DNA from 3 places in the Bradyrhizobium sp. USDA 4503 genome. Region 1 is predicted to be linked to each of the others. Evidence: riboswitches for the same ligand, from Rfam matches in the RefSeq annotation. Region 1 holds a riboswitch; each other region holds the start of a gene.
The links. A riboswitch is a leader RNA that binds a small molecule or an ion and turns the genes downstream of it on or off. The one in region 1 is predicted to bind cobalamin.
Positions count from the first base shown of each region.

Region 2: it holds a riboswitch for cobalamin, as region 1 does, so the genes downstream of both, ACVMIH_RS36415 (ribonucleoside-diphosphate reductase subunit alpha) here and ACVMIH_RS01345 (DUF1636 family protein) in region 1, are expected to answer to the same signal.
Region 3: it holds a riboswitch for cobalamin, as region 1 does, so the genes downstream of both, ACVMIH_RS25105 (TonB-dependent receptor) here and ACVMIH_RS01345 (DUF1636 family protein) in region 1, are expected to answer to the same signal.

Region 1 covers NZ_JBSRXS010000001.1:280,942-288,755, reverse strand. Annotated here, with positions in the region: gene cobN (cobaltochelatase subunit CobN) at 1-1,875, opposite strand, end outside; gene cobW (cobalamin biosynthesis protein CobW) at 1,875-2,909, opposite strand; gene ACVMIH_RS01345 (DUF1636 family protein) at 2,906-3,280, opposite strand; cobalamin riboswitch at 3,375-3,586, opposite strand; gene cobO (cob(I)yrinic acid a,c-diamide adenosyltransferase) at 3,623-4,276, shown strand; gene ACVMIH_RS01335 (cobyric acid synthase) at 4,288-5,736, shown strand; gene cobD (threonine-phosphate decarboxylase CobD) at 5,733-6,698, opposite strand; gene cbiB (adenosylcobinamide-phosphate synthase CbiB) at 6,710-7,651, opposite strand; gene cobU (bifunctional adenosylcobinamide kinase/adenosylcobinamide-phosphate guanylyltransferase) at 7,801-7,814, shown strand, end outside.
Region 2 covers NZ_JBSRXS010000001.1:7,672,480-7,680,293, forward strand. Annotated here, with positions in the region: gene ACVMIH_RS36410 (SPASM domain-containing protein) at 226-1,107, opposite strand; cobalamin riboswitch at 2,471-2,686, shown strand; gene ACVMIH_RS36415 (ribonucleoside-diphosphate reductase subunit alpha) at 2,784-4,721, shown strand; gene ACVMIH_RS36420 (ribonucleotide-diphosphate reductase subunit beta) at 4,712-5,785, shown strand; gene ACVMIH_RS36425 (cytochrome P450) at 6,372-7,610, shown strand.
Region 3 covers NZ_JBSRXS010000001.1:5,202,806-5,210,619, reverse strand. Annotated here, with positions in the region: gene ACVMIH_RS25105 (TonB-dependent receptor) at 1-1,260, opposite strand, end outside; cobalamin riboswitch at 1,370-1,567, opposite strand; gene ACVMIH_RS25100 (FecCD family ABC transporter permease) at 1,680-2,723, shown strand; gene ACVMIH_RS25095 (ABC transporter ATP-binding protein) at 2,720-3,493, shown strand; gene ACVMIH_RS25090 (ABC transporter substrate-binding protein) at 3,694-4,509, shown strand; gene ACVMIH_RS25085 (MBL fold metallo-hydrolase) at 4,678-5,718, opposite strand; gene ACVMIH_RS25080 (DsrE family protein) at 6,057-6,512, opposite strand; gene soxB (thiosulfohydrolase SoxB) at 6,509-7,814, opposite strand, start outside.

The sequences.
Region 1 (7,814 bases):
CGCGGCGATCAGGCGCTGCCGCCGCGCCGGATCGAGACCATCGGCGGTCGAATACTCATCGAGCAAGCGCTCAAGATTGCGCAAGCCTTTGGGGACCGCGGCCTGTGCCAGTGGCGGCGGCAGATGACCGATCGTCACGGCACCGATCCGGCGCTTGGCCTGCGCCGCCTCGCCGGGATCGTTGACGATGAAGGGATAGACAACAGGCAGATCGCCGATCAGCGCCTCCGGCCAGCATGCGGGCGACAGCGCAACCGACTTGCCGGGCAGCCATTCCAGCGTTCCGTGCGCGCCGATGTGGACGACGGCATCGATGGCCTGCTGCCTGAGCCACAGATAGAACGCGACATAGGCGTGGCGCGGCGTGCGCGCGAGATCGTGATAGTCGGCGTCGCGCTGCCCTACCTCACCGCGCTCCGGCTGAACGGCAATGACCGATTTGCCGCAGCAGATCGCAGCGAAATGAAATGCGCCGTCACGGCAATCCGGATCATCCTCCGGCGCGCCCCATGCGCGGCTGAGATCGTCCTGCAGCAGCTCGGGAAGGCCGGAAAGCGCCGCACGATAGTCGGCGACGTTCCACGTCAAATTCCTGCGCAAAAGAATGTCGCCCAGTGACTCCACCGGCTCAAGGTCAAATCCCGCGCCCGCGAGATCAGCCAGCATCGCCCCGACCGAGGCAAGCGCATCGAGGCCGACGGCATGCGCGACCTGATGTGGACGGCCGGGATAGTTCGAGAGCACCAGCGCGAGCCGCTTCTCCTGTGCCGGCTTGCTGGCAAGCCGATGCCAGGCGGCCACGCGTGCGGCAATTGCAGCGACGCGCTCGGCATCCGGCCGATGCGCAAGATGCGCGAATTGCAGCTCAAGATCGCGCTCACCAGGCGATTTGAAGCTCACGACTCCTGTGAACAGGCGGCCGTCGACCTCCGGCAGCACCACATGCATCGCGAGATCGCCGGGCGAGAGCCCGCGGAGCGACAAGGCCCAATCCTCGCGCCGCGCGGTCGACAGCGCGACCTGGAACACCGGGCATGATGCAGCGTCGAACGGCGTCGTGCCGTCGTCACCGGCCGCGGAAAACGCGGTCGCATTGACGATGGCCGCTGGAGCGCATTGCGCAAGCTGAACGCGCAGCCAATCGGCCACGCCCGCAGCCTTCAGCGAAGTGACGAACACGCCATGAGCATCAAAGCCCCTCTCACGCAATGCATCGATCAATGCATCGACCGGCGCCGTATCGCCGGCCGCGAGGTAGGAACGATAAAACGTCACCAGCACGCGCGGCCGGCCGTCCGGTGCCGGCAACGCCGTGATGGCACCGCGCCGGGAATCGTAGACGCCGATCTCGGGAAGATCGATCTCGCCGACCACCGGCCCGGCATAGAGTCCGGACGCCAGCGCCAGTTGCGCGATCACGGCCTGCGCGGCAACCGGGCCGCCCTTGTCGCACAGCACCTTCAGACGGCGCAGCGTCGAGACCGGCAAGGTCGAGAATTCATCGAGCCGCAAATCGTCGCGGCCATCCGCCGGCAGCACGACCAGGGCGATGCCGCGCTCCTTCGCCAGCCGATGCACCGCGGCCAGCCCGTATGACCAATAGGGCTCGCCGCCGATCAGCCGCACCAGAATGCCGCGGGCGTGCGAGAGCGTCCGCTCGATATAGGTATCGACCGACAGCGGATGGCGCAGCTCCGCGAGATTGGCGAGCCGCAGCGACGGCAGCGCAGCACGGCCGCGCCGCCAGCCGGCCGCGAAGGCAGCAAGATCGCTGTCGGAAAACGACAACACCACGAGATCGGCCGGATCCTGGCCGAGGTCCCTTGGCGTCGCGGTCTCCTCAAGGCCGCGACTCTCGCGGAAGACGACGTGCATCAGACACCAAGCCGTGCCCTGATCGCGGCTTCATCGATGTCGGCATGTTCGCCGATCACGACGAGCTTCGACTGCCGTGCCCGGGCACCCCAGGGCATGTCGAACTGATGCCGCACCCGCTCGCCGACCGATTGCACCAACAGCCGCATCGGCTTGCCTTCGACCGCGATGTAGCCCTTGGCGCGCAGCACGTTCTGCTCGCGCGCCAGCCCCTTGATCGAGGCGACCAGCGCGTCGACATCCGAAACTTCCGGAAGATCGATCACGACGGAATTGAAATCGTCGTGCTCGTGTTCCTCCTCGCCATCGTGATGCGACGGCCGCGCCGCGAGATCGCTTTCCGCCGCCGCCCCGAGCCCGAGGATCACGCGCGCGTCGATCGTGCCGTCGACGACGGGCAACATCGGCACCTCGCGCGGCATCTCGGCCGCGATCACCGCTTTCGCTGCCTTGATCCCCTCCGCCCCGGCGAGATCCGCCTTGGTCAGCAGCACGATATCGGCACAGGCGATCTGGTCCTCGAACACTTCCGACAGCGGCGTCTCGTGGTCGAGATTGTCGTCCGCTGCACGCTGCGCATCCACCGCGGCCGGATCAGGCGCAAAACGGCCGGCGGCGACGGCCTCGGCGTCGGCTAGCGCGATCACGCCGTCGACCGTGATCCGCGAACGGATCTCCGGCCAGTCGAACGCTTTCAGCAGCGGCTTCGGCAGCGCGAGCCCGGAAGTTTCGATCACGATGTGATCGGGCTTCACGTTCCGCGCCAGCAACTGCTCCATCGCCGGGATGAAATCGTCGGCGACGGTGCAGCAGATGCAGCCATTGGCGAGCTCGACGATGTTCTCGGCCGGACAATTGGCGTCGGCGCACGACTTCAGGATGTCGCCGTCGACGCCTTCGCTGCCGAATTCGTTGACCAGTACCGCGAGCTTCTTGCCGTTGGCATTGCGGATCAGATGCTGGATCAGTGTCGTCTTGCCGGAGCCGAGAAAGCCGGTCACGACGGTGACCGGAATTTTGGCGAGCGTGGTCATTCTGCGGCCTCCGGCACGACGGGAAGAGGTGGAATGCGGGCGAGCGATTGCTTGCGGAAGATTTCCGGACGGCTGCGCCACGGCACGATGCCGTCGGGCGCCGCCGCATAGGCGGAGGCACCGGCGATCACATCCGCGGCATTATCAGCGGACAGTCGGCCGTAGACATAGGACCAGCGCCCCGGCGCGCTGAGCGCGACCGAGCAACCCTGGCTGCAGGCCGACAGGCATGCGACGGGAACCAGATTGACGTCATCAGGCACGCCGGCCTCGACAAGCGCGGCATGCAGGCGTGCACCGGGCGCGAGCTCACCTTCCGCCGGCGTCTGGCCGGCGCGGCAGGTGATGCAGACATGAAGTGTAACGCTCATCGCCCTTCCTGGATTGACAGCGGGAAGCGATGAGGCACACGAACCGATTTTGGATAGGTTCGTTCCCCGTCGCGGAACACCCCGTCCGCCGGTTTCACAACATGCTGCGTTGGCAGGTCTCCCGGCTTGCGGAGCAGGTTTTACCCTTCGATGCCCACCTTCCCGACTCCGTATGGAATCAGTGGCTTGGGCATCTCTCCGGTCACGGTCGCGGGGGCGGCTGCGCTTCGGGCCCGATTTAGCGGAGCCCTATCGCATTCCCTCTTCGCCTGTCGTAGGACAGGAACCAACGCAGGACCACCATTCGTCCAAGCCTCGCACTTGTCAAGCCGAAGGAATGTGATGACTTCTGATGGAAAGGACGCTGAAGACGGCGCCGTCGGCACCGATCTTTCGCCGGATGCGCGCCACGCGGACAAGATGGCGAAAAAGAAGGCCGCCCGCGACCGCATCATGGCGACCAAGAGCGGTGAAAAGGGCCTGATCATCGTTCATACCGGCGCCGGCAAAGGAAAATCGTCCTCCGCGTTCGGCATGATCGTGCGCTGTGTGGCGCACGGCTTTCCCTGCGCCGTGGTGCAGTTCATCAAGGGCGCCTGGGATACCGGCGAGCGCCGCCTGCTCACCGGGCATTTCGGCGATCTCTGTCAATTTCACGCCATGGGCGAAGGCTTTACCTGGGAGACGCAGGATCGCGCCCGCGACATCGCGGCAGCGCAAGCCGGCTGGGAAAAGGCCAAGCAGCTGATCGCAGACCCGAGCCTGCGCATGGTCGTGCTCGACGAGATCAACATCGCGCTACGCTACGACTACCTCGCGATCGCCGATGTCGTCGACTTCCTGACCACGTCGAAGCCGCCGATGACCCATGTCGTGCTCACCGGGCGCAACGCCAAGGAGGAGCTGATCGAGATTGCCGATCTCGTCACCGAGATGACGCTGGTAAAGCATCCGTTCCGCTCCGGCATCAAGGCCCAGCCGGGCGTCGAGTTCTGACGGGCATCACGATGGCGCGCGCATTGATGATCCAGGGAGCCGGCTCGGACGTGGGCAAATCGCTCATCGTCGCCGGCCTCGCCCGCGCCGCCAGACGGCGCGGCCTGCGCGTGCTGCCGTTCAAGCCGCAGAACATGTCGAACAACGCCGCCGTGACCGTCGATGGCGGCGAGATCGGCCGCGCGCAGGCGTTGCAGGCGCTCGCCGCCGGCGTCGAGCCGCACACCGACATGAACCCGGTGCTGCTGAAGCCCGAGACCGATGTCGGCGCCCAGGTCATCGTGCACGGCAAACGGATCGCCACCGCACGCGCGCGCGAATATGCCGGCATGAAACCATCGCTGATGGGCGCGGTGCTGGAGAGTTTTGCGCGCCTGAAGCAGCGCGCCGATCTGGTGCTGGTCGAGGGCGCCGGCAGTCCCGCCGAGGTCAACTTACGCAAAGCCGATATCGCCAATATGGGATTTGCGCGCAAAGCAGACGTGCCCGTGGTGCTGGTCGGCGACATCGACCGCGGCGGCGTGATCGCGCAGCTCGTCGGCATCAAGACGGTGATCGACCCTGATGATGCCGCGATGATCCAGGGCTTTGTCATCAACAAATTCCGCGGCGATCCGACATTGTTCGACGACGGCTATCGCCTGATCGAAGAACGCACGGCGTGGCGCGGCTTTGGCGTGCTGCCCTGGTTCGTCCGCGCCGGCGAACTTCCGGCCGAAGATGCGCTCGGGCTCGGCGAGGCGCGCAAGCCCGGCCAGTGCAAGATCGCGTTCCTTGCGCTGTCGCGGATTGCCAATTTCGACGACCTCGATCCGCTGAAGCTCGAGCCCGGCGTCGATCTCGTGATGGTACGTCCGGGCGAAGCCATCCCGGGTGATGCGAAGCTCGTCATCCTGCCCGGCTCGAAATCGACCCGCGGCGATCTCGCCTTCCTGCGCGCGCAGGGCTGGGACATCGACCTCCTCGCGCATCATCGCCGCGGCGGCCATGTCCTCGGCCTGTGCGGCGGATACCAGATGCTAGGACACAGCGTCGCCGACCCCGATGGGATCGAAGGTCCTGCCGGCGAAACGCGCGGGCTCGGGCTGCTCGATGTCGCAACCACCATGACCGAACAGAAGACGCTGACGCGCTCCAGCGCGGTGCATGCCGCGACCAGCCAGCCGATCAGCGCCTATGAAATCCATATCGGGCGCACCGACGGGCCGGATCGCGCGCGGCCCTTTGCATCACTCGACGGTACGGCTGAGGGCGCGGTCTCCGCAGACGGGCGCGTTCACGGCAGCTATCTGCACGGCCTGTTCGCCTCGGACGAATTTCGCAAGGCGTTCCTTGCACAGCTCGACATCCCCGCGGCGGATCAGACTTACGGCGCCAGGGTCGAGAGCGCGCTCGACGCGCTCGCCGGGCACATCGAGACCCATCTCGATGTCGAAGGCTTGCTCGCGCTGGCGCGCTAAACGGGCAGCACGGCGGAAAGGCGCGACCACTCGGCCTCGCCTCCCGGCAAGCCGAGGCGCAGCCATCCCGGTTTCTGCTGGAAGACCCGCGACCAGATCTGCGCACGGGCAAGTTTCTCCTGCGCAGCCAATGCATCGCCCGTCTGGTAGAGCCGGAACAGCAACGTGCCACCGAGCAGCGTCCAACCCTGCGATCGCGCTATTGCATCGAGCCTGACGCAGTCGTCCGCGAGCCGCGCGGCCGTGGCCTTGGCCCAGTCGTGATCGAGCAACGCGCGCCGCCCGATCGCGATTGCTGCTCCCGAAACCGGCCATGGGCCCGCCCTCGCCGCAAGCGCGGCGACGTCCGCCTCGCTGCCGATCGCGAAGCCGAGGCGCAAGCCGGCAAGTCCGTAGAACTTGCCGAATGAGCGCAGGATCAGCAGCCCCGCGTGTCCTGCTTCCGGTGCAAGGGACAGGTCAGGAACGGCGTCCGCAAAACTCTCGTCGATGACGAGCCGGCCAACGCGCGGCAGCAGTGCCAGCAACTCGCGCCGGTCATGGCGTCGTCCGTCGGGATTGTTCGGATTGACGACGACGGCGATGTCCGCTCCCGCCAGCGCGGCGAGATCGGACACCTCGGCGACGTCCCAGCCGGCGGCCGACAACACCGCGGCATATTCATTGTAGGTCGGCGCCAGAATCCGCGCCCGCCCCTTGAGCGCCAGATGCGGCAGCAACTGAATCGCGGCCTGCGCACCACCCATCGCCACGATCGGCGCCTTGGTGACATAGGCCTGCCGCGCAGCGTCGTGCAGCGATTCAAGATCGGATCGCGACGGCAACGCGCTCCATTGCCGCGGCTCGACATCGACCAAGGGATACGGCACCCGATTGATCCCGGTCGACAGGTCGATCCAGTCGTCCGCGGCGCCGCCGAAGCGCTGCCGGGCGACATCAAGGTTCCCGCCGTGCTCACGCATGCGCCGCACCTTCACGCCCGCGCCAGGGCGACAAACGCCGCAGCCAACAGCACCATGGCGTAGCGATAGAGTTTCAACCCGGTGAGGACATCAGCTGCAGCCGGATCGCGCGCCCCCTCGTTCAGCCAGGGCTCATCGGCGACGTGCCCGTGATAGATGCGGGGACCGCTGAGCCGCACGCCGAGCGCGCCGGCCATCGCAGCTTCCGGCCAGCCGGCATTCGGCGAGCGATGCCGGCGCGCATCGCGCAACATGCATGACCACGCCTGCGAACGGTTCGGCGCGAGCAGCACGAACAGAACACCCGTCAACCGCGCCGGAATGAGATTGGCGAGATCGTCGATCCGGGCGGCTGCCCAGCCAAAGGCTTCGTGCCGCTCGGTGCGATGACCGATCATGGAGTCCAGCGTGTTGATCGCCTTGTAGCCAAGGATTCCCGGCAGGCCGAACAGCGCGCCCCAGAACACCGGCGCCACGATGCCGTCGGATGCATTCTCGGCGAGGCTCTCGATGGTGGCGCGCGCGATGCCGACGTCGTCGAGCGTTGCCGGATCTCGCCCGACAATCTGCGCGACCGCCGAACGTGCGGCCGTGATGTCGCCGGATACCAAGGGACTTGCCACCGCGGCGACATGGTCATGCAGCGAGCGCACGGCAACCAGCGGCCACGCCAGGACGCCGACAAGGACAATGCGAACCCATCCGGATGCGAGCACGGACTGAACGGCCCAACCGAGCGCAATCACCAGCGCGATCACCAGGATCGCAGCCGCAATGCCAGCCACGCGACGAAACGCCGGTGGGTCGGAGGCGCGGTTCCAGGCGCTATCGACAAGATTGATCAGCCGGCCGAGCCAGGTCACGGGATGGCCGATGCGGGCAAACAGCCACGTCGGCCAGCCGATCAGGGCATCCACCGCCATCGCCACCGCCATCGCTCCCGCAAAACCCACGATAATCCTCTCCGCGCCGCGGTCCCCCTGATGCGCAAGACATCGGCCGAGTGCAAGCCCTCCGTGACGGATTTCGGCTTTGTCTTTCTCCGCGATTGGTGGTTAGAGCGTTTGTGAACGACGTGCGTACCGGTCGCACAGGAGATGATATGGCCGTCATTCT
Region 2 (7,814 bases), 7.4 Mb from region 1:
CTTTTGGATCAATCGAGAGGCACGAGATCAACCGCGAGGCCGAATCGTTCGTCATCCTGCCGGAAAAGCATCTACCACCTCCAGTCGCACCAGTTGAACATAGGCGATCCTCGGGGCTCTCTTACGGGCGGGCCCCGGCTCGTGCATTTCGCCGAAGCGCGCTCTGATCCGCCTTCTGGCACTAGTCCAGCTGGTGCGGCGAGCTTCCATTGGTATCGCCATTCCTCACAGCGCGCGGGCAGGGGCCCTACAGCATTCCGGCTCCGGTTTGGCAAATTCACACGTCCTGCAAAGTAGAAAGCCATCCGTACCGTTCATGCGGTCGGCGATTTCGCTAAAGATCCGGCCTTCGAACAGATCTTCGTACTCGTCGCGCAAAAGATTCCCAATGACATGACGCCGCTCAAAATCCATGCAGCACAAAGTAACATCGCCGTTTGGAAGAAGGACATTCCGATGTTGCTGTTTCCCATTGCATGTCAGAGTGCCGGCGATCGGCTGCCGCGGGGTGATCATTTTCGGATCTATATGTCCTCGCCTGCTACTCAGCGGCCGCAAGCGTTGCAGCTTTTTGGCGGGGATTACATCGGCTAGATCAGGATGGATTTTACCCAGGATCACAAATTGAATCGAGGGAATGTTTGCCTCAATCAGTCGGCGCATGACATTGATGTAGTTTTTTCCGACGAGGCGGCTGTTCATATAAGTGCCATCGTCGGGAACGTGCACGACGAAAGTCTTGAATCGGAGCATTTGCAGGCGTCGAACGTCAGTCCTGTTCATTCCAACAAGGGTCGTGAAGATCCGGACGTCGTGGCCGCGTGCGTGAGCATGCTCAACCATCGTGCTGCAATGCGGATGCAACCAGGGTTCCGAATATCCGGAAAAACTAATGCCAGTAGCTGTCGGTACGCGTGAGAGACATTGCTTGAAATCCTGAACACCCAGATGCTTGGCTTGGGATACGGGCCTTTGGCGATCTGCAAACTTGTCCTGGGAGCAATAAGAACATCTGACGATGCAGCCGGTGGTCGTGGTTATCTCCAATACCCGATGGCCGGGCTCAACCACACGCAACTCTTGTAAGACCCTAGGGTATGCCGTCATGTATCTGGTCCTTTCAGGTGCCGGAGCAGGCAATTGCCGCAGATCGAGCGCAGCTAACGCAGCGTCGCGCCTTGCCTGAAACGATCGCAACCGGAGTTTGGACGTTGGGCCAGATGCCTTGAATGAAGCCCGTGCCTTGCCACGCTGGTTTCGACAACAGGGTACAGGAGGACCCGTACGGCGCTCCTCTCTCTGGGTGTCGATTGCCGCCTACCACCATGTCTGCGCCTAGCATCCTCCTCTCCTCCAGAAACACGTCAGCTCGACAGCTCTTAATGTTGTCGAGGAGAGCCGCAAATCGGGCTCCGGGAGGTGCTCGATCCTGAGGACCACATCATCTCCGTGTCGCCGGACCGGGCAGTCAATCGCCGACATGGGACCGCCCAGAGGCGACATACGTTGTTCCGATCGGGTCCGAAATGCCAAGCTTGTTTGCCAAACAGTCGTGGCTTGCGCCGAATCCTGCAACATGACGTCGGGTACGATTCAAGCGCGTCGGGCGTGATCCAGCACGGCCCTGGAGGCTTTCGCGTGTTGCGAAGAGTGCTCTGGGTCGCGATGAGAGGCGCGAACGATCCGGAAATCCTGATGGACGCGGCCGAGTAGGACCAACCTGACTTCTTTGGGCACCGAACAGTAGGCGAGGCCTTTATCGGCAGATCGCGAGAATGGGCCAGACAATTGGTCCGCTACAAACATGCACCGGGCACGTGCCGAATTGATCAGAAGGGCGGCGACCTAGATGCGCCGCGACCAAATCGATCTGCTATGCGCGCCGAACAGCAGCTATACTGGCTAGAAAGATATTGACCAGGCGATCTCGGTGGGACGGACCTGCTCCTTCATTGTGAGACAAGGCTTGCGCCGACGGTAAATTCACGAAGGGAGCCGGTTTCGTCGCGCTTACAGCGGCTTAGCCGCTGCGAGCTCGATGAGCTTTCGTGTTCTTCAGGGCCCTCAGCCGTTCGAGCAGCGAGATCGCGCGGGGAGCGTCGTGCGTCGAGGAGCTGACTGCGTCGGCTACGTCCATGATAGCTTTCCAGCGCCTTAGACACGATTTCATCTGGATCGTTGACGCTGATAGCTTCGAAGATCTTGAGCTGAAGATCCGCTCATACTCATCGGAACGGAAAAAACGGTCTCAGAGCCTTTGGTAGGATCTACGTTCCAGATCAGCATAGACTGATGAATGGTCGGCCGGATTTCTGGATTGATTTGCCTGAACAGCCACAGGTGGACGTGTATGGATAGCGGAACATACCGGTGCTCGGCGCCGGCCGCTCCATTCATTGACTTCGCGGTGTCCTCTTCTGAAGCTTGATGTCCCCCAAACGAGACTTGACGAATCTCGGCATGTGACGCCTAGATGTAGATCTGTCATGGTTCTTCCATCCTTTATCTTGTAGGACAGGAAGCTAAGAGGGAACCCGGTGCGCCGAACGGCTACTCCGGGGCTGCCCCCGCAACTGCAGGCGGTGAGCGGTTGTCATCATGGGCCACTGGCGCAGAAACGCGCCGGGAAGGTCGACAGCCGCAGCGACCCGCAAGCCAGGAGACCTGCCGCGACAGAACAAACGTCCTCGGGCGGGGTGCCCCGGTGGAGCGCTTGCACTGAGGGACGTTTGTCTCCCTGCAAGTCGTCCGCGGCCCCGGCTCCAAACATCGCGGGGTTGCCGATGTCGCCGTCTTTTGATTTCGATCAACAGGGTCATCTCGTTACACCATCCAGTGTGCGGGCAGCGCACGCACAGGCAGAGCTTGCCCCGCTTCAGCGGTCTGTTGCGCAGCCTCCATCGCTGGCCCCGCTGCCGCGTCCCCTCGCGCCAGCTCCAAAGCCGTCTGACCTTGCCCTTGATCGATCGCGCGACAGCCTCCTGACATCGTTCGGCAAGCTGACATTGACCGACCGTTATCTGCTCGCGGGCGAAGGCGTCCAGGACATGTTTGCGCGGGTATCGTGCGCGTTTGCGGACGATGTTGCACATGCTCAGCGTCTATATGATGCAATGTCCCGACTGTGGTTCATGCCGGCGACGCCGGTGCTCTCGAATGGCGGCAGCTTGCGTGGTCTACCCATTTCATGCTTCCTCAATTCGGTCTCGGATTCGCTCGAAGGTATTGTCGGCGTCTGGAACGAGAACGTCTGGCTTGCCTCCAACGGCGGCGGCATCGGTACCTACTGGGGGAATGTTCGCTCGATCGGCGAGAAGGTGAAGGGCGGTGTCACCTCGGGCATCATCCCGTTTATCCACGTCATGGACGGCCTGACGCTGGCGATCAGTCAAGGCTCGTTGCGGCGAGGCTCGGCGGCAGTCTATCTCGATGTCCAACATCCCGAGATAGAGGAGTTCCTTGAGATCCGGAAGGCGTCCGGCGACTTCAATCGTAAGAGCCTCAACCTGCATCACGGCATCAACGTTACTGACGAATTTATGCATGCCGTGCGAGCCGGGACAGCGTTCGCGCTTCGCAGTCCAAAGACCAGCGAAATGGTTCGCGAGATCGACGCTCGCCAGCTGTGGCAACGTATCCTTGAGAACCGGCTGCAGACCGGCGAGCCTTATCTCTTGTTCATCGACACCGTGAACCGCGCCCTTCCCAAGCACCAGCGCGACCTCGGCCTCAAGGTCTCAACCTCCAATTTGTGCAGCGAAATTACCCTGCCGACCGGCATCGATCATCGCGACGAGGAGCGCACCGCGGTGTGCTGTCTCTCATCGCTCAATCTCGAGACATGGGACCGGTGGAGCGAGGAGCCGGGCTTCATCGAAGACATCATGCGTTTCCTTGACAACGTGCTCACCCACTTCATCACGGTGGCGCCGGAGGGCATGAGGCGTGCCCGCTATGCTGCCCTACGCGAGCGCTCCGTCGGCCTAGGTGTCATGGGCTTCCACTCGTTCCTTCAGGCCAAGGGCATTCCGATGGAGAGCGTCCTGGCCAAGTCGTTCAATCTGAACATGTTCCGGAAAATCCGGCGTGATGCCGACGCGGCGTCGGTGACGCTCGCTCGCGAGCGCGGCCCTTGCCCGGATGCGCTGGAACGCGGCGTGATGGCGCGATTCAGCCATAAGATCGCAATTGCGCCGACCGCCTCGATCAGCATTATCTGCGGCGGCACGAGCGCTTGCATCGAGCCAGTCCCGGCCAACATTTACACCCATAAGACATTGTCTGGCGCCATCTCGGTGCGCAATCCGCATCTCGCCAGGGTACTCACGGCCAAGGGCGCCAACACCCCGGCGATATGGCAGTCGATCATAGCGCACGAGGGATCGGTCGCTCATCTCGACATCCTCTCGGAGCACGAGAAAGCGATCTTTCGCACCGCTTTCGAGATTGATCAGCGCTGGATCATCGAGCTCGCCGCCGACCGCGCGCCGTTCATCTGCCAGAGCCAATCGATCAACCTCTATCTGGCGGCCGACGTCGATAAGTGGGATCTCCATATGCTGCATTGGACGGCATGGGAGCGCGGATTGAAAAGCCTCTATTACTGCCGTTCGAAGTCGATCTCGCGCGCAGCGTTCGCCGGCAAAATCAGCGGCCGTGACGAGGCGGAACGACCGCAGCCGCAGCGCACCGACTATGAGGAGTGCCTTGCATGTCAGTGATTGACCTCTCGGCTGTCGATCCGCGCACGTTGATCGGCAAGGGACGGGTCGGCCTCCTGGACTCGACCGGAAGCTATGACGTTGATCGCTATGGCTGGGCTTACGAGTTCTGGAAACGTCAGCAGCAGACCCATTGGATGGGCGAGGAGGTTCCGCTCGGCTCCGACCTCAAGGATTGGGCGTCGGATCGTGTCACTGCCAACGAGCGCGCGCTGCTCACCCAGATATTCCGCTTCTTCACTCAATCGGACATCGAGGTCGGTGACAATTATCTCAAGCGCTACATCCCGATTTTCCAGCCGCTCACCGTGCAGATGATGATGGCTGCCTTCACCAATATGGAGACCGTCCATATTGACGCCTATGCGTTGTTGCTCAAGACGCTTGGCATGCCCAAGGCCGAGTTTGAGGCATTCCGCGGCTATGCGCAGATGCGCGCCAAGGCTGACTACATGCACCAATTCGGCGTCCATACTGTGGCCGACGTCGCTCGCACGCTGGCCATGTTCGGCGCCTTTACTGAAGGCATGGCTTTGTTCGCGAGCTTTGCCATGCTGCTTAACTTTCCGCGGCACAACAAGATGAACGGCATGGGACAAATCGTGAGCTGGTCAGTGCGCGACGAGAGTCTCCACTGCGAGGGCATCATCAAGCTATTTCACGAATGGCACCGCGAAACTGGCGCGGTGACGCGCTCCGTTAGCGACGACATCATCGACGTCGCCAGGACCATGGTGAAGCTGGAGGAAAACTTCGTTGATCTCGCCTTTGGTCTCGGCGAGATCGATGGCATGCGCCCTGAGCAGATCCATGCCTATGTCCGCTATGTCGCCGATTGGCGGCTGACCCAGCTCGGGATTGCCCCGGTCTTCGATTTTTTTGAGGCTGGTCAGAGCGGGTTTACCCAGCTCAAGCCGCATCCATTGCCCTGGCTGGTCGAGATCCTCAATGGGGTCGAGCACGCCAACTTCTTCGAGCAGCGCGCTACGGAGTACTCCAAGGCAGCGAGCCGCGGCAGCTGGGACGGCGAAGAGGGAGTATGGGCTACTTTCGGCCGTATCTAGCACGAACGCAACAACGCTTTTGCTCTTCGATTCTGGTGCACCTAGGACTTTTCGCGAAAGTCCGCTGGAGACCGCGCAGGAAGGCCACATCGCGTGACATCGATCTGGTCCGCTCGAAATGATTATCGCGGACCCGTGACAGCAAAGCCGCTGGATCTGGCGCCACTCACCATCAGTCGCTCAGGTCCTTATGCTTGTGGAGGATCGGCCGTTCTGGCGTCGACAGAGCAGGCAGTCGATAGTGAACCTGCGCACTCGGTCGGTGCTCAAACGCGTATGTGTTGCGAGTTTGACAAGCTTAGCCTCGCGGCATGCGGGTGGCGGAGCTGCGTTCTGAGCTTGCGCCCCTTTACAGCGCAGCCCTGGCGCCGAACCATGGGATGATGGCTCTCGGCCAGCCACAAGCAGATCGATATGGAAAGTCAATGCGGTTCTGACTGCCGGAAATGGTAGGAGGGGCCGGCTCGCGCTTTGAGATACTCTGTTGGAGCGAGGACATGCTCGCAATCAACACAAGAGGACGGTCGTGGAGAGCGACTATGCGGACCCGTATGCTCTCGAATGAACAAAATCTGCGGAGACCATCATGAAAGCGAGATCGGCACGTAGAGCCGATGAGGCGTCGAGTATCCCGCTGAGCAAGCTGGATGTTAGCGAAGCCAAGCGCTTTCAGGATGATAGCATATGGGGGTACTTCGAGCGGCTGCGAAGGGAGGATCCCGTTCACTACTGCCAAGATAGCTGCTATGGCCCCTATTGGTCCGTCACGAAGTACCGCGATATTGTCGCGGTGGATACAAACCATAAGGCATTCTCGTCAGAACACGGTGTCACGATCGTCGATGTGCCTGACGAGCATTGGACCCCGAGCTTCATTAAGATGGGTCCTCCAAAACACGCCGGGCAGCGCAATACCGTAAGTCCGATAGTTGCACCGGATAACCTGGCGAAGTTTGAAAGTCTGATCCGCTCGCGGGTCAGGGTGATTCTGGACGGGCTGCCGCGCAATGATCCGTTCAATTGGGTGAATATGGTCTCGATCGAGCTGACGACGCAGATGCTTGCCACGCTCTTCGACTTTCCCTTCGAAGACCGACGGCTCCTGACCTATTGGTCAGATGTAGCTGTCACACCTCCGAGAGCCGGCCATGCCATCGACAGCTGGGAAAAGCGAAGGACAATCCTGTCCGGATGTCTTGAGTATTTCACGCGACTTTGGAACGAGCGCATTAATGCCGAGCCGCGGCTGGACCTGATTTCTTTGATGGCACATTCGCCCGACACGCGCCATATGAAGCCGGATGAGTTTCTCGGCAATCTGATCCTGCTGATCGTCGGAGGCAATGACACCACCCGCAACTCGATGACCGGCGGCGTCTTATTCATGAATCAGTACCCCGGCGAGCTGCGAAAACTGCGCGATAACCCTGCGCTCGTGTCGAGCGCCGTGTCGGAGATTATTCGATACCAGACACCGATCGCCCATATGCGCCGCACCGCCGCGGCAGATTGCATTCTGGGTGGCAAGCAGATCAGCAAGGGCGACAAGGTCGTTATGTGGTATATCTCTGGCAACCGAGATGAAGAAGTTATCGAGAATGGCGACAGCTTTGTGATCGACCGCAAGAATGTGCGGCAGCATCTATCGTTCGGATTTGGTATCCATCGGTGCGTTGGTCGGCACCTTGCGCAATTGCAGTTGAATATCCTCTGGGACGAAATATTGCGTGCAGGGCTAGACGTAAGCGTTGTCGGCGAACCCGAGCGAATCGCATCTAATTTCGTGCGCGGCTATTCCTCACTCCCAGTGCGGATTGCAGCCTAGTCCCTGATCGCGTCGGCGGCCGGCGGCACGCGGTGCGGTTGGGCTCGTCTTGAACCGCATTCGTTGACGCCGCTAGCGAAAGCGGCTTGATCGGCGCCAAACAATCGCTGCATGTCGCGAGCCGGTCGGCAATCAGGCAGGCGTTGACGAGCCCGCGTAAGGAGCGACAGTTGAGCCGGCCCGGCGCCCTGCAGGCGCCGGATA
Region 3 (7,814 bases), 4.9 Mb from region 1:
ATAGTCGATGCCGGTCAGGATTGTCGACGGCATGCCCAGCATCACATTCTTGACGCTGAGCCGCGGCGTCAGCGACCAGGTCTGCAGCGCGGCATCATTGTAGGTCGAAGCGAAGCTGATGGTCGGCATCGTGCCGAAGAAGCCGCTCTGCGTCTCGCGCTGCCGCCAGCCGCCGTCGACGATGAGGTCGACGCCGTTCATCAGCGTCTTGGTGAAGCCGGCGGTGACGCTGGCGGTCTGCTGGTTGGCATAGTCGAAGGGCGTCGCGGCGCCGCGGCGATCGGTGAGCAGCTCGTTCACGCCGATCGACGGATCGACCAGCCGTCCGCCGGGTAGGCCGAGCTTCTGGTCGCTGCCGGTGACGGTCAGGAAGGCGGTGAGATCAGGCGTCGTGTAGTTGATGTTGCCGACGGCGTTGCGCTGGTCGAGCGCATTGTTGACGCGGTAGCCGTCCGACTTGATGCCGTTGCCGTAGAACGAGGTGGACCACGGGCCGGAATTGAGCGCCGCGGAGACCGCGGCCATGCGGGTGTTGAACGAGCCAACTCCGGCCTCGGCCCGCATCGTCGTCGGCGGGCCGCCGACGCCGGTCTTGGTGATGATGTTGACGACGCCGCCCACCGCGTTGTCGCCGTAGAGCACCGCGCCGCTGTTGCCGCGCGTGATCTCGATGCGCTCGATCGAATCGAGCGGAATCGTGGTGAGGTCGAAGCCGGCCTTGTCGACGTCGTTGAGGCGGCGGCCGTTGAGCAGGAAAAGGGTATTGTCGGTCGCGAATGCGCCGAAGCCGCGCAGGTCGACCGACGTCTTGGCGCCGTTCGGTCCGCCATAGGGCGTTTGCAGCTGCACGCCCGGCACCTGCGCGAGGATCTCGGGTAACGACTGCACCGGCGAATGCGCGATGTCGTCGGCGGTGATCACGGCCGAGGAGGAGCCGACAATGCCGGCGAACTGGCGGCCGCCGGTGCCGCCCGTTCCGGTGGCCACGCCGGTCCCTGTCGTGCCCGATCCGGCTCCGCTGCCTGTATTGTTGCCTTGCGAGGTGCCCGGCGCCGGGCGTCGCGGCGCCGGCGCTTCGTCAGCGGCCGGCCTGGCGCGCGTGACGTTCTGGTCGCCCGGCTTGGTGACTTCGATCGCCGGCAGCTGATCGGGAGCGGGTGCCTGCTGCGCCCGCGCTGCGGAGACAAGGATCGCCGGCGCGATCATCGTCGACGCGAGCAGAAGCGCGCGGCGCCGCCGATGGAAAGGGAAGGAGAACATAAGCAAGGCCTCGGCAACGTCAGTGGCACGTCACCGCGAACCAGTCTCACCATCGTGCTCACAGCATCAGGTGAAGCTCATGCCTGTACTCCCCGACCGGCAGCATCGCGTGTGACCACGGCTGACGGCAGGTCTCCTGGCTCGCGGGTCGTTACCCTTCGTCGCCTTCCCAGGACCGAGATTCCCAGTGGCCTGTGACGAAGGATTCACCGCATACAGTTGCGGGGGCAGCCGCGGCGTTGGGGAAGTTTCCCCGTACCGCATTCCCTTTTCATCTCATGAAAGAACCGTCATGTTCATCTAGGGTTCGGCCGGGTAGCAAAGTCAATCCGGCGGAAGTCGGGCGGCGGCCGCGCGGCCACGGTTTTTGTCGAGTGTCGCTTGTCTGCCACGGCGATCGCTGTAAGAGCATGGATCCGATGAGCGCGCAGGATTTTGCCTTGGCGGCCGAGGTCGCGGCGCGGCGCCGGTGGGGCGCCACGGCGGCGCTGCTCGCGCTCGTGGTCCTGCTGTGTGTGTTCTCGCTCGGCATCGGGCCGGTGCGGCTGTCGCCGCTCGCGGTGATCGAGGCGCTGTTCGGCGGCGGCAGCGATGTGGCGCAGGTGATCGTGCGCGAGATCCGCCTGCCGCGCACCATCCTGGCATTTGCGATCGGCGGCATTCTCGGGCTGTCCGGTGCGGCGCTGCAAGGGCTGCTGCGCAATCCGCTGGCCTCGCCGTCGCTATTCGGCGCGCCGCAATCGGCGGCGTTCGGCGCGGTGCTGGTGATCGCGCTGGGCCTCGCCGATGTGCGCTCCTACGCGCTGCCGGTGGTGGCGATCATCGCCGCCTTCGGCTCGGTGTTCGCGCTGCTTGCGATCGCCGGCCGCAATGCCGGGCTGTTGATCCTGATCCTCGCTGGGCTCGCGATCTCGAGCTTTGCGGGAGCCGCGACCGCACTGGTGATGAATCTCTCGAGCAATCCGTTTGTGGTGCTGGAGATCGCGTTCTGGCTGCTCGGCTCGCTGGAGGACCGCAGCTTCCAGCACGTGGCGCTGGCGCTGCCCTTCATCGTCGCGGGCGCCGCCATCCTGCTCAGCCAGGCGAGCGCCTTCCGCGCGCTGACGCTTGGCGAGGAGGCGGCGCAGAGCCTCGGCGTCGACGTCGGGCGGTTGCGGCTCTTCGTGATCACGGGCGTGGCGCTTGGCGTCGGCGGCGCGGTCGCAGTCACCGGCACGATCGGCTTCATCGGCCTGGTTGCGCCGCATCTGATGCGTCCCGTGATCGGTCACGATCCGGCGCGGCTCTTGGTGCCCAGTGCGCTCACCGGCTCGGCGTTGCTGCTCGCGGCCGACATCGCGGTGCGCATCATTCCCTCGACCTCCGACATCAAGGTCGGCGTGCTGACCTCGATCATCGGCGTGCCGTTCTTCCTCTATCTGATCATGCGCGAACGCCGCGCGCTCGGCGGAGGCGTGGCATGACGCTGCTCTCCGCCGCCGCTCTCAATGCCTCGCTCGGCAGCCGCAAGGTGCTGCACGATGTCTCGCTGTCGTTGCCATCGGGCCATCTGGTCGCGCTGGTCGGGCCGAACGGCGCCGGCAAGACCACGCTGCTGCGCGCACTCTCCGGGCTGATTCCGTCGGGCGGCGAGATCCGGATCGGCGGCGATCCGCTGGCGTCGCTGCCGCTGCGCGAGCGTGCGAAACGTTTTGCCTACCTGCCGCAGGGGCACATGGTGCACTGGCCGCTGCCGGCGCGCGACATCGTCGCGCTCGGCCGCTATCCGCACGGCGCGACCGATCCGGCGCGGCTGTCGCAGACGGATATGGAGGCGGTGCTGCGCGCGATGCAGGCGGTCGACGTCACTGAGTTCAGCGATCGCCGCGTCACCGAACTCTCCGGCGGCGAGCGCAGCCGCGTCGCGCTGGCCCGGGTGCTCGCGGTGGAGGCGCCGGTGATCCTCGCCGACGAGCCGACCGCCTCGCTCGATCCACGCCACCAGATCGACGTGATGCAGAAGCTGCGCAACGTCGCCGATGCCGGTGTGCTGGTGATCGTGGTGACGCATGACCTGGGACTCGCCGCGCGCTTTGCCGATCATGTGCTGGTGCTCGCGGAGGGGCGGCTGGCAGCGCAAGGCGCGCCCGTCGAGGCACTGTCGGAGAGCGTCCTCGCCAGCGTGTTCCGGGTCAGCGCCTATCGCGCCGAATTTCAGCGCGAAGCCGTCATCGTGCCGTGGGCGGACGTCTGATGTGGCCACGGCCTCACCACAAGCTCAGTTCACCTCTCCCGCTTACGGGGGAGGTCGCTGCGCTCGACGAGCGCAGCGGGTGGGGGCTCTCTCCACGATATGGCTCGCGGCGAAACCCCCACCCCACCCCTCCCCCGCAAGCGGGAGAGGGGGCGCACCTTCAGCGTGGCAGCCATCTCGCTTCGCTTCATCTTGGTGCGGTGGTCGCGATACTGCTGTGGCTTATTTCCGCCGGCGCCGCGTTCGCCGCCGGACCGCGCATCGTCTCGATGAATGTCTGCAGCGACCAGCTCGTGCTGTCGCTGGCCGATCCGGACCAGATTATCGGCCTCAGCCGCTTCTCGCGCGATGCCTGGCAATCCTGGGCCGCGGAGAAGGCGCGAAACTTTCCGCGCCTGTCCGGCGAGGCCGAGGACGTGCTGCTGCTCAAGCCCGACCTCGTCGTGGTCAGCCTGTTCGACAAGCGCGCGACCCGCGATCTGTTGAAGGCCCACGGGCTGCACCTCGTCGAATTCACCGTGCCGCGCACGCTGGACGAGGTGAAGGACCAGATTCGCGCGATGGGCGATGTGGTGCAGCATCCCGATCGCGCGGAGGCCGAGATCGCGCGCCTCGATGCGACGATCGCGCATGCGCGGGCGGCGGCAAGCGCGCATCATTACCGCGTGCTGCCGCTGGAGCGGCGCGGCTTTGTCTCGGGCGACCATAGCCTGGTCAGCTCGCTGCTGGCGGCAGCCGGCCTCGCCAACGCCGCCGGCGAACTTGGCGTCGGCGCAGGCGGGTTTGCTTCGCTGGAGGCGATCGTAAAACTCCGGCCGGATTTCATCCTGGTGTCGGAAGCCGGCGACCGCGCCGAGGATGACGGTCGCGCCTTCCTGCTGCATCCGGCGCTGGAGCGCTTCTATCCGCAAAGCAAGCGCATCGTGCTGCCGGAGCGGCTCACGGTGTGCGGCGGCGTGATGCTGGCGGATGCGCTGGATCGCCTGACGGAAGAGTTGCAGCGAGTGACGCAGTGACCTTCCAAACCCGTCATCCTGAGGAGCGGCGAAGCCGCGTCTCGAAGGATGCACGGCCCGGATACTTCCAGGAGTTCGCGGAAGGAGTGTGGCCGTCGCCCTTCGAGGCTCGCTTCGCTCGCACCTCAGACGGTGAGATATTTGCGAGCGGGCTAAAGGGTTATGAGACTATCCCATCACCACCGGCCCGCCGGCCTTCTTCCACGCATCGATGCCGCCATCGATATGCGCGGTGTTGGCCAGTCCCGCCTTCTTCGCGGCGGCCACCGCCATCGCCGAGCGCTCGCCGAAGGCGCAGAAGAACACGACGCGGCGGCCGGTTGCGGCGGCGACCTCGCGCAGCATGCCGCCGGGCTGCAGGGTGGCGCAAATCCCCGGATAGGGCGCGTGCAGCGCGCCCGCGAGCGTGCCGTGCTTGGCCCGCTCGCCGCTCTCGCGCAAATCGACCAGAAGGATATCGGGGCGGCCGAGACTCGCGATGGCGTCGCGCGCGCTGAGGGAGAGGCCTTCCTTGGCGAGTTCGTCCTGGTGCAGGCCGACATGCATGTTGGCGGGCACCACGACGTCCATCAGCTTCGGGTTCGGCAAATTGAGGTTGTTCATCAGCTCGACATAGTCGTCGATCGATTTGACCTGCAGCCGCGGATTGTAGCGCTTCTCCTCGCCGATGGTGGAGACGGTGTCGCCCTTGTAATCATGCGCGGGGAACACCATGGTCTCCTCCGGCAGCTTCAGCAGCCGGTTGAAGATCGAATCGTACTGCGCCCGCGCGCTGCCGTTCTGGAAGTCGGTGCGGCCGGTGCCGCGGATCAGCAGCGTGTCGCCGGTGAAGACGCGGTCGCCCATCAGATAGCTGTAGGAATCGTCGGTGTGGCCGGGCGTGTACAGCGCCTCGAGGCAAAGGCCCTCGATCGTCACCTTGTCGCCGTCGGAGACGCGCATCGACACCACGTCGGCCTTGCTCTGCTCGCCCATGATGGTGATGCACTGGGTGCGGTCGCGCAGCTCGCCGAGGCCGGTGACATGATCGGCGTGCAGGTGCGTATCGACGGCCTTGACCAGCCTGAGGTCAAGTTCCTGGAGCAGCTTGCAGTAGCGATCGGCCTTCTCCAGCACCGGATCGAGGATCAGTGCCTCGCCGCCGGCGCGGCTCGCGAGCAGATAGCTGTAGGTTCCGGATACGCTGTCGAAGAGCTGGCGAAAGATCATGACGGCTTACCTATTCTCCGGGCCGAGTCACATGGAGGATATTATTCCATAGATAGGGTCCGTTCAAAGCAAATCCATCCCCACCCCAGCCGGATCCCGTCACCCTGAGGAGCGCGCTCTTGCGCGCGTCTCGAAGGGTGGACGGCCCGGGTCTTTCCGCGAATGGGACAAGGCATCTGGGCCGTGCATCCTTCGAGGCTCGCTCCGCTCGCGCCTCAGGATGACGGGATATGCATCGAGGTCGTGGAAGAGACGAAGTTACGGCCGCACGTAACTCCAGCCTGCTCCTGCGGGCGCGCGTTCGCGCGACCCGTTGGCTCGCAATGACGACGGGGCCGTTACGGCCGGACCAGCGTGTATCCGTTCTCGGTGAGCAGCAAGATCTGCGCGACGCCGACCTGCACGGGGGTGGCGACGGCGATGTAGTCCGGCCGCTTGCCGCTGTCGCGTTCGATCGTGTCGACGGTGTTGAGGCAGATGTCGACCCGCGCGCCCTGCGCGACCAGGCTCTCGACCAGCTTGCGGTTCGGGTTGTCGGGCTTGAGCAGGTCGATGCCCGGGCCGAAGGCGACGATCTCGACCGCGACCTTGTCGGGGTCGTAGTGCTTCATCAGATTGTTGGCGACGCTGATGACGAGGCCTTGCTTCCTCGGATCGTTGTCGGAGAGCTGCAGCACGACCTTGTGCTCGGCGAACGGCTTGTCCTGCAACGGCGCCTGCTGGGCACGCGCGAGCGGCGTCGCCAGCGCGAGCGCAGCAAGGCCGAATGCCGCGATCAGCGCGCGGCGCGTCATCCGTGCCTCGCGATGCCCGGGTTGTCCTCGACGCCTTTCAGCGTCACGCCGGGTTCGTCGCGGTTCGGCGGCCGGCCGGAGCGCAGGTGCCTGGCGACGACATCCCAGATCGGCGCGCCGCTCTGCTGGTTGACCGAGGCCCAGCCTGCGACCTTGTAGTGCTTGCCGGCTTCGAGACGCTTGCCGTTGCCAAGCTTCAACTCGGAAATGCGCTTGCCGACAGTCTCGGCCGGCGTGCAGGTGTAGGCGAGGCCGCCGACGCGGACCATGTCGCCGCCCTGCTGATAATAGGGATCGACGTTGAACAGATTGTCGCAGACGTCTTCCAGCACATCCTTGATCTGGCTGCCCGTCATCTTGGCGACGTAGGTCTCCGGATAGGTGATCGCGGTTTCCGACAGCACGTCTTCCATGGTCAGCGGCTGGCCGGCGAGCGTGGTGATGCCCCAGCGGAAGCCCGGCGACAGCGCGATCTCGGCGTCGAGCTCGTTCAGCAGCGCATCGCAGATCAACTGGTCGACGGTGCCGGAGAAATTGCCGCGGCGGTAGAGCAGCCGGTCGGCCGAGGCCAGCTTGTTGTTCCATTCGTCGGCATGCGGATCGCGCATCTTGTCGATCAGCGTCTGCATCGCAGGATCGGGCTTCAGCAGTTCGGCGAACACCGGCAGCAGCCGGTAGCGGACATTGGCGACCTTGCCCTTGGCAAGGTCGAGATCGAGCACGCCGATGAATTTGCCGTTGGAGCCGGCATTGGTCACCAGCGTGACGCCGCCGGCATTGGTCACCGTGATCGGGATCGGGATCGCGTCGTGGGTGTGCCCGCCGAGGATGACGTCGATGCCGGTGACGCGGCTGGCGAGCTTGAGGTCGACATCCATGCCGTTATGCGACAGCAGGATCACCGCCTCGACCTTGTCGTTGTTGCGATGGCCGTCGACGAGCTTCTGCAGCTCCTCGTCGCGGATGCCGAACTTCCAGTCCGGCGTGAAGCGCTTCGGATGCGCGATCGGCACGTAGGGGAAGGCCTGGCCGATGATCGCAACGCGATGGCCGCCGATCTCCTTGATGAAGGACGGCTTGAACACCCGTCCCGAAGCCGGGTCGAACGCCTTGGCGTCGTTGAACGCGGCTTCCTCGGTCAGGAACACGTTCTGCGCCAGGAACTCGCCCTTGAAGCGGGAGAGGTTGTCGCGCAGCACCTGCTCGCCATAGGTGAATTCCCAGTGCCCGGTCATCGCCTCGATGCCGAGCAGATTGGCGGCCTCCACCATGTCGGCGCCGTTCATGGCGTTGGCGAGCGCC